One region of the Methylobacterium sp. 88A genome, then DNA from elsewhere that is predicted to be linked to it. Evidence: riboswitches for the same ligand, from Rfam matches in the RefSeq annotation. Region 1 holds a riboswitch; the other holds the start of a gene.
The links. Region 1 has a riboswitch for fluoride ahead of A3OM_RS0106520 (voltage-gated chloride channel family protein). Riboswitches for the same ligand answer to the same signal wherever they lie in the genome.
Positions count from the first base shown of each region.

Region 1 (4,206 bases):
GACGAGCTCCCGATAGAGCGGCCTGCCGCCGGAAAACCATCCGGTCCGACCGGTGCCCGCCCGGTCCCGGGGCCTCATGTAGATCCGGATCATGCCGGTCTCGGTCGCGACGACGCGATGCGAAGCGTTCATGTCGGCTCCTTCAGTGGACGGTGGACGAGGGGGCGGGCCGGGGCCCGACGGCCGGCGCGCGCCCCGACCGCGCCTCGCGCAAGGTCGCGCCGCCGGCGATGCCTGTCGCCGCCTTCGGGACGGCGATGCGCTGCGACAGGTAGATGCCGTTGTGGCCCGAGCAGAGGTACGCGAGGAAGCAGGCCACCGCGAGGTAGACCCCGTGCGTCGCGCCGAAGAGCTCGATGCCCATCAGCGTGCAGGCGAGCGGCGTGTTAGCGGCGCCCGCGAAGACCGCGACGAACCCCAGCGCCGCGAACAGGTCCACCGGCGCGCCGAGCAATCCGGCCAGGGCGTTGCCGAGCGCGGCCCCGATGAAGAACAGGGGGGTGACCTCGCCGCCCTTGAACCCCGCGCTCAAGGTCACGACCGTGAACAAGATCTTGAGGGCCCAGCTCCAGGGGTGCACGTCCGGACCGAAGAAGGTGTTGATGGTCATCCCGCCGGGGTCGGCCGCCGAGACGCCGAGCCCGAGGTAGTCGCGCGTCCCGAGGGCGTAGACGAGGCCGATCACGGCCAGACCGCCGATCACCGGGCGAAGCGGTCCGTACGGGACCAAGCGCTTGAGCCACCCGCCGAGGAGGTGGTTGGCCTCCGCGAACAGCAAACCGACGAGGCCGAACGCGACGCCGGCGACGGCGACCTTGGCGAGAAGCAGTGGATCGACGGTCAGGGCCTTCGCGCCGCCGGCGAGGAAGTCGACGTGGTAGAATCCGTGGTGGATGCCCCAGGCTTGGCAGGTCCAGTCGCCGACCACCGCGGCGAGGAGGCAGGGTACCAGGGCGGCATACTCGACGCGACCGACCGCGAGCACCTCCAGCGCGAACACCGCACCGGCGATGGGGGTGCCGAAGACCGCACCGAAGCCGGCGGCGATGCCCGCCATCAGGAGGACCCGGACCCCGGCCGCATCCACCCCGAAGAGCTTGCCAAAGCCGCTGGCGAGGCTTCCGCCCATCTGCACCGCAGTGCCCTCGCGCCCGGCCGACCCACCGAACAGGTGCGTGACGATGGTGCCGAGAAAGATCAGCGGCGCCATCCGGAGCGGCACGCCGCCGTCCGGATCGTGGATCTCCTCGACGATGAGGTTGTTGCCGGCCTCCACGCTCTTCCCGAACAGAAGATAGAGAAGACCCACGGCGAAACCGCCGACGGGAAGCAGGAACAGCAGCCAGGGATGGTCGAAGCGCGCCTCGGTGGCCGCGTCGAGGCTCCACAGGAAGGCGGCGCATAGGGTGCCCACGGCAACGGCCATCGGCAACAGGATGACCGACCAGCGCGCCACCGAGATGGCGTGCGACCGGCGTGTCCGCAGGAAGCCGGCTAGATCGAGGTCGTGGAAAAGGTTCCGGAACGACGCGCGCATGACTCCTCCAGTTCGCAAAAGCGCGAAAAGTAGGAGTCATCAGCCGCATCAGGGATCGGCGGTTCGGCTCAAAGCCCGGCAGACACCATTACCGTGCTGGGCTTATTCGCGATTGCCTCAAGGCGGTCAATCCCGGGGGATCGATGGAGGTCGGGCGCCACGAAATCCGCGAACGGGTCGGCCAGCGGTGATAGGAGCGGGCGAGCCAACCCCGGGGACCCATTCATGACCATCTCGTGGCTCGGTGCCCTGATCACCTTCCAGGTGACCTTCACCGAACTCTTCATCGCCGCCTCGGTGATGCTGACCGGCGCCTACCGGTTCGGATGGCGGAGCATCCTTGCCGGCTCCGTCGTCGGCGCGCTCGCCGTTGCCGCGCTCGCGGTCGCCCTTCGCTCGGCGGCCTACCTTCTGGCGCTGAACGTGATCGATTGGATCTCGGCGGTCCTGCTTCTCGGCTTCGGCCTCTACCTCGCCTACGAGTTCGTCGACGGGTATTCGAAACGGCGCGCGGGAGATGCGGCCGCGTCGGTGGATGGGCACTGGAACCGCCCCCTGAACGCGGCGGGCCTCGGCGTCGCGGCATGGGCCCTCGTCGCCGAGGGGTTGGAGATCCTCGTGGTCTGGCTCGGCGTGACGCTACGCGAAGGCGCGGGGACCGCAACGCTCGGCGTCGGTCTCGGCCTGGCCGTCGTCGTCGGAGCGGGGCTCGTCCTTGGCGGGACCGGGGTCTACCGGAACGTGACGCCCTACGTCCTCGACGGTGTCGCCGCCGTCATGGTGCTGGGTTACGGCGCCTACTTCACGTCGCTTGCCATCATGCAATCCTAAGCGGTCGAGCGAGACATTGACGCAAGCCTCCGTGGTCGCCTCGGTCGAACATCCACCGATCCGACAGCTGGTTCTGGTCAGGCACGGCGAGAGCCGGGCGAACGCCGAAGGCCTGTTCACGGGGATGATCGACGCGCCCCTGACCGAGAGGGAGCGACGGGAAGCCGAGGCGGCCGGATCGCGCCTCGGACGGGAGGGCTTCCGGTTCGACGCGGCATTCACCTCGACCCTGTCGAGGGCCATCGACACCGCGCGCCTGGCGCTCGATGCCCTCGGTCAGCCCGCGCTGGTCCCCGACCGCACCGCAGCCCTGGACGAGCGCGATTACGGCGACATGAGCGGGCTCGACAAGGCGACCGCCGCCCTGCGTTTCGGGCCGGAACGGATCGAGGGCTGGAGGCGCTCCTATGCGGGTACTCCGCCCGGGGGCGAGAGCCTCCGCGACACCGTTGCCCGGGTGGTGCCCTTTTACCTGAGGCATATCCAGCCGGCGACGATGCGGGGTCCGACGCTGGTCGTCGCCCACGGCAACTCGTTGCGGGCCCTGGTGATGGCCCTCGAAGGATTAGGGCCGAACGCGATCGAATCTCTCAAACTCGCGACCGGATCAATTCGGATCTACGGGTTCGGGCTCGACACGGCCATCGTTTCGCGCTGGCTGATCGGCTAGCGGACGACTGCTTCCGGGTCCAGCGCGCGTTACCTTGAGCGGCGAAATTGGGTCGGGTACTGACCGCCTGCTCCACGGCCGGGTCGGGTGGATTTCTGCCCGTCCGGTTTAGGATTTAAAAGATAGAAAAGCTGACGCTGGCTTTGAGAGCGGCGCAAGGCAGCCTCGCGCCTTCAACGAACCTTCACGTCCGATCATCCCGAAGGTCTCTACTTCGAGGGCGGTCAGACCAGAGAAGGCCCGGTGGTTACAACACCCTGGAAGCGGGATTACTCATGAGCCTTGGGGGGCTCCTGGCCGACATCGGACATCGTCCCGGCCTGGCGTTGAGGGGGAACCATCAGAAGGCGTGGCTCGACGACCTCCTGCATAGGCTCGCCATGGGCCTGCTCTGAGCGCCACGGGCGTCTCGCACGCGCGACCCTACTGCAGCGGAGTGAACGGGCTCATAGTGGCCACCGTCGGGGCCGGGAGCGGCACGTCGACGGAGCAGCGCAAGCCTTCGGACGCGAAGTCGAGGGCGAGCTTTCCGTCGAGCTCCCGCTCGATGCTCACCGCGATGAGCCGGGTGCCGAAACCGCGCCTCGTTGGCGGCGGCGACGCCGGACCCCCGTCCTCAACCCAGTCCAGCCGCAATCGCCTCGCACCGCCTTCGGTCCTGACCACGCGCCAGGTCACGCGGATCTCGCCGTCCGGCACCGAGAGGGCTCCGTGCTTGGCGGCGTTGGTGACGAGCTCGTGCAACGTCATCCCGAGGGAGAGGACGTGGCGCGGCGGCAGGTCCACATCGGGTCCGTCCACGACGAAGGTCGCGTCGCCACCCCGGTAGGGACCGAGCTCGTTCTCCAACACCGCCCGCAAGGGGGCGCCCGACCAGTCGTCCCGCGTCAGGAGGTCGTGGGTCTTCGACAGGGCGAGGATGCGCGCCTCAAGCCGCTCGCCTGGCGCCTCGCCGCCGCGCGTCGATTGCCGTGCCAGGGCCTGGACCGTGGCGAGGGTGTTCTTCACGCGATGGTTCAACTCGTGCAGCATCGTCACCTGACGCTCCTGCATCGCGCGACCGTTGCGGACCTCGTCGCGAAGGTCGGCCTCGTTGCGTTGAAGGCTTCCGGCCATCGCGTCGAGCTTGCTGCCGAGGCGGCCGAACTCGTCGGCGCCGTCCAACCCG
Region 1 covers NZ_AQVT01000001.1:1,355,992-1,360,197, forward strand. The annotation lists gene A3OM_RS0106515 (DUF190 domain-containing protein) at 1-132, opposite strand, end outside; gene A3OM_RS0106520 (voltage-gated chloride channel family protein) at 143-1,537, opposite strand; fluoride riboswitch at 1,561-1,639, opposite strand; gene A3OM_RS0106530 (hypothetical protein) at 1,763-2,368, shown strand; gene A3OM_RS0106535 (2,3-bisphosphoglycerate-dependent phosphoglycerate mutase) at 2,385-3,038, shown strand; gene A3OM_RS0106545 (HWE histidine kinase domain-containing protein) at 3,462-4,206, opposite strand, start outside.

Region 2 (4,206 bases), 1.5 Mb from region 1:
AGCCCTTGCGCAGCCTCACCCGAGCCACGGAAGCGATCGGCAACGGCCCCGTGGTCGCCGTGCCCGAGGCCGGCCCGGACGAAACGCGCGGAATCGCCCGCGCGCTCAATGCCATGCAGCACCGCATTCACGGACTGGTCTCCGAGCGGACTCAGGCACTCGCGGCCGTCTCCCACGATCTGCGCACGCCCATCGCCCGGCTGCGCCTGCGCATCGAGCGCCTGGCCGACGCCAAGGAGGGACAGGCCATGTCCGGCGACCTCGACGAGATGCAGGCCATGATCGACTCGACGCTGGCTTATCTGCGCGGCGATACGGACCCGGAGCCACGCCGGATCACCAACGTGGCGAGTCTCGCGATGAGCGTCGCCAATGCCGCCGCCGATGCCGGCCGGCCCGTCACGTATGACGGGCCCGGCAGGGCACTGTCGGAGGTTCGACCCGTCGCCCTGAGGCGGGCCCTGGAGAACCTCGTCGACAATGCCGTGCGCTATGGCGAACGAGCCGCCATGATCCTGGAAGTCGGCGAGGACGCGGTCGTCCTGAGGATCGAGGATGACGGCCCCGGTATTGCGCCAGAGGAGGTGGAGAGCGCGTTCGCGCCGTTCACGCGCCTGGAGGCCTCGCGCAATCGCCATACCGGCGGTACCGGTCTGGGCCTCACCATCGCCCGGCGCGCGATCCAGGCCGAGGGCGGCAATCTCACCCTGACCAACCGGGCCGAGGGCGGGTTGCGGGCCGAGCTGATCCTGCCGCGCGTGTAGGTCCAGGGCACGCCTGACACACTTCGTCACGAAGGCGGCGCGCGGGCGTCAAACGGTTTTTCCATCTCCTGGATCGACGCGGCGGAGCAGCCGCGCAACCACGGAGACACCGACCATGACACGCTTTGCACGCAGCCTCGCCGCCACCGGCATCCTCTTCGGCCTCGCGGTTCCGGCCCTGGCCATCGACGGGCACGGCAATGCCAGCAACCCCTCCGTCTCGGTCCCGAACACCGGGACCGTGTCGGGCGGCCCGGCCCATCGCGACGACCCGCGCGTTCAGGAATCCAAGGAGGTCGGACGTGACGGGAAGCCGCTGCATTCCGACAAGGATGGCCACGCCCACGGCCACAGCCACGACAAGAAGTGACGATCGGGCGGGAGGTGCGAGGCCGCCTCCCGCCGCTTCAACGCCGGGTGCGCGCCTCGCGCAGGGTGGAGCCGGGCTCGACGGCGCCGCCCTTCGAGACGGCGATGCGCTGCGACAGGTAGATGCCGTGATGGCCCGAACAGGCATAGGCGGCAAAGCACGCGACCGCCATGGCGACGCCGTGCGTGGCCCCGAACAGCTCGATCCCCATCAGCGTGCAGGCGAGCGGCGTGTTGGCGGCGCCCGCGAAAACCGCCACGAAGCCCAGCGCCGCCATCAGGTCGAGGGGCGCCCCCATCACTCCGCCAAGGGCATTGCCGAGGGCGGCGCCGATGAAGAACAGCGGCGTCACCTCGCCGCCCTTGAAGCCCGAAGCCAGGGTGACGACGGTGAAGAGTATCTTCCAGGCCCAGGACCAGGGATGGACCTCCGGGCCGAAGAAGCTCGCGATGCTCAAGCCTCCCGCATCCGGCGCGGTGACGCCGAGGCCGAGATAGTCACGGGTGCCGACCGCGTAGACGAGGCCGATCACCGCCAGGCCGCCGAGGACCGGGCGCAGGGGCGCGTAGGGAATCAGGCGCTTCAACCACCCGCCGAGGATGTGGTTGGCCTCGGCGAAGACGAGAGCCGCGAGCCCGAAGGCGACACCCGCGACGGCGACTTTCGCCAGTAGAATCGGATCGAGGGCGATGGGGCCGGTCGCATGCGCCAGATAGGCGATGCGGAACAGCGAATGGTGGATGCCCCAGGCCTGGCAGGCCCAGTCGCCGATGACGGCCGCGAGCAGGCTGGGGATCAGAGCGGCATATTCCACCCGGCCGATGGCCAGGACTTCGAGGGCGAAGACGGCCCCGGCGATGGGGGTGCCGAACACCGCCCCGAACCCTGCCGCCACGCCCGCCATCAGCACGATGCGCGTGCCCGCCGGATCGAGCCTGGCCAGGCGCCCGATGGCGCTGGCGAGGCTGGCGCCGAGTTGCACCGCCGTGCCTTCCCGGCCGGCGGACCCGCCGAAGAGATGGGTCACGACGGTCCCGAGGACGATCAGCGGCGCCATGCGCAGGGGAACGCCGCCACCGGGCTCGTGGATCTGATCGACCACGAGGTTGTTGCCGCCCTCCACGCCGCGCCCGACGCGGTGGTAGAGCAGGCCGATGGCAAAGCCCCCCACAGGCAGCAGGAACAGCAGCCAGGGATGCGTGAACCGGGCGCTCGTGGCGACGTCCAGGCACCAGAGAAAGGCCGCGCAGAGGGAGCCCACCACGACCGCCATCGGCACGAGGATCACCGCCCAGCGGGCGAACGCGATCGCCCAGGCCACGCGGACCATCGTGGCGCGCTTCAGATCGGCGATCCGGTTCTTGAAGGAGGCAGGCATGGTTCCACCGTCTTGCTGCGTGGCAAAAGGGTAGGAATCATCAGCCCTTATGGCGGTTCGGCTGAGTCTCTCTCACCGAACTCCCGCTGCGCCGTCGTACTCCGAGGGAGAACCGACCGTGATCGGGAGTTGTGTGAGGCACTCTTCACGCCCGGCAGAATCCATTGCCGCAGACTTCGTGTCCCGTGGCGGGCAACGCGTCAAGCCTGTTCCGCCCTCTGCGCACCCCATCGCCGCCGCCCGGGCGTCGGCCCCGACCCAAGTCGGAGGCCATCAGGTTAGCGAGGGTCAGCGCCCGGCAGCCACCGCGCGGGTGGACGAGCCGGTGAAGCGCGCGGCGGTGAGGTCGTCGCCTGGGCTACGTCCGGAGAAACGGCTGCGTACGCCGCTCTCCGCCTGGGCGACGAAGCCGGCCGGCGCGGCATCGGCGCGGGCGCGGGCCGGGGCGACGTGAACGGGAGAGGCGCGGCTGGCCGGCGCGGTCTCCGCGGCGGCCACCTCGAACAGGGCGCGCAGTTGCGTGCGGGCATCGGCATCCGCGGCGACGGGCCGGGCGAAACGGGTGGGCGCCGCGGTGACGGGCGGCGGCGCGGCCATCCCGGTGGGCGCGAGGCTCGCCACCTGAATGGCGGGACGCGGCGGCGGCAGGGGCATGGTGAGTGCGGCGGAGACGGCGGCGAATTCCGATGGCCGGCGCGGCGGCAGCGGCACGTCGATCGAACTCGCTTCCGCCTCGGCGGGGATCGCCGGCTTGGAGATGTCCTGAATCTTGGAGACGTCCCGAATCTCGGAGACGTCCTGGGTCAGGAGGCTCTGGGCATCGCGTCCGTCACGGCGCAGGAGAGCGCCCTTGAGGGCATCGGAGGCGGCCGGGGCGGCATAGGCCAGGGCCTCGCGGGTGCCCGACTGGTCGTCCGGATCGGCACTGGCCACGAGAACGGTGGGCTTTGCCCGGGCGCGGGCCGGAGCTTCGGGCGGCGGCGCGGGGGTCTTGGAGCCGCCACCGAAGAGGCTGGCGAAGAAGCCCTTGATGCTCGGGCCGTCATCCTCCTCCACCGTCGCGACCTGGGTCACGCCGAGCACGGTGCCGCCACGGGCGAGCACCTCCGCGCGGGCAAGCTCGTAGCCCGGCAGGGGCCGGTTGTCGGTGGGCAGGTGCACGGTCTTGCCGTCGGGAAACAGGCGCGCCAGCTGGTCGTGGCTCATGCGCGGCCATGAGCGGACGGAGCCGACGTCGAGATGGACGAAGGGCGAGCCGGCATGGGGATACCAGCCGACACCGCCGCGCTGCATCCGCATGCCGACGGCGCGCAGCTGGTCGATGGAGACATCCGGCAGGTAGAAATCCATTGCCTTGCCGAGCATGTGCTGGCTGAACTCGGCCACCGCACGCGACCGGCGGCGCAGCATGGCGTTGGTACCCGGTGACCGATAGGCCGAGACCACGGTGATCGGCTCCTGCGAGCCCACAGACCGGTAGGCCTCCCACACCGTGTCGAACAGGCGGGGATCCATCTTGGTGGGCTCGTCCAAGCGCCAGTCGCGCAGCATCCAGTTGAGCTGTTCCAACGCCGCCCGGTCGTAGCGCCCGTCACGCTTGAACGTGATCGTGGCGCTCTCCTTCGTATGGGTATGGTAGATCGAGAGAGTGCGGGTATCGCCGTTGGCGATCGCATCCTGCGTCCCTCGCGTGC
Region 2 covers NZ_AQVT01000001.1:2,863,922-2,868,127, reverse strand. The annotation lists gene A3OM_RS0113835 (ATP-binding protein) at 1-764, shown strand, start outside; gene A3OM_RS0113830 (hypothetical protein) at 880-1,134, shown strand; gene A3OM_RS0113825 (voltage-gated chloride channel family protein) at 1,172-2,512, opposite strand; fluoride riboswitch at 2,537-2,690, opposite strand; gene A3OM_RS0113820 (DUF882 domain-containing protein) at 2,801-4,206, opposite strand, start outside.
Region 2: another riboswitch for fluoride. It lies ahead of A3OM_RS0113825 (voltage-gated chloride channel family protein); the one in region 1 lies ahead of A3OM_RS0106520 (voltage-gated chloride channel family protein).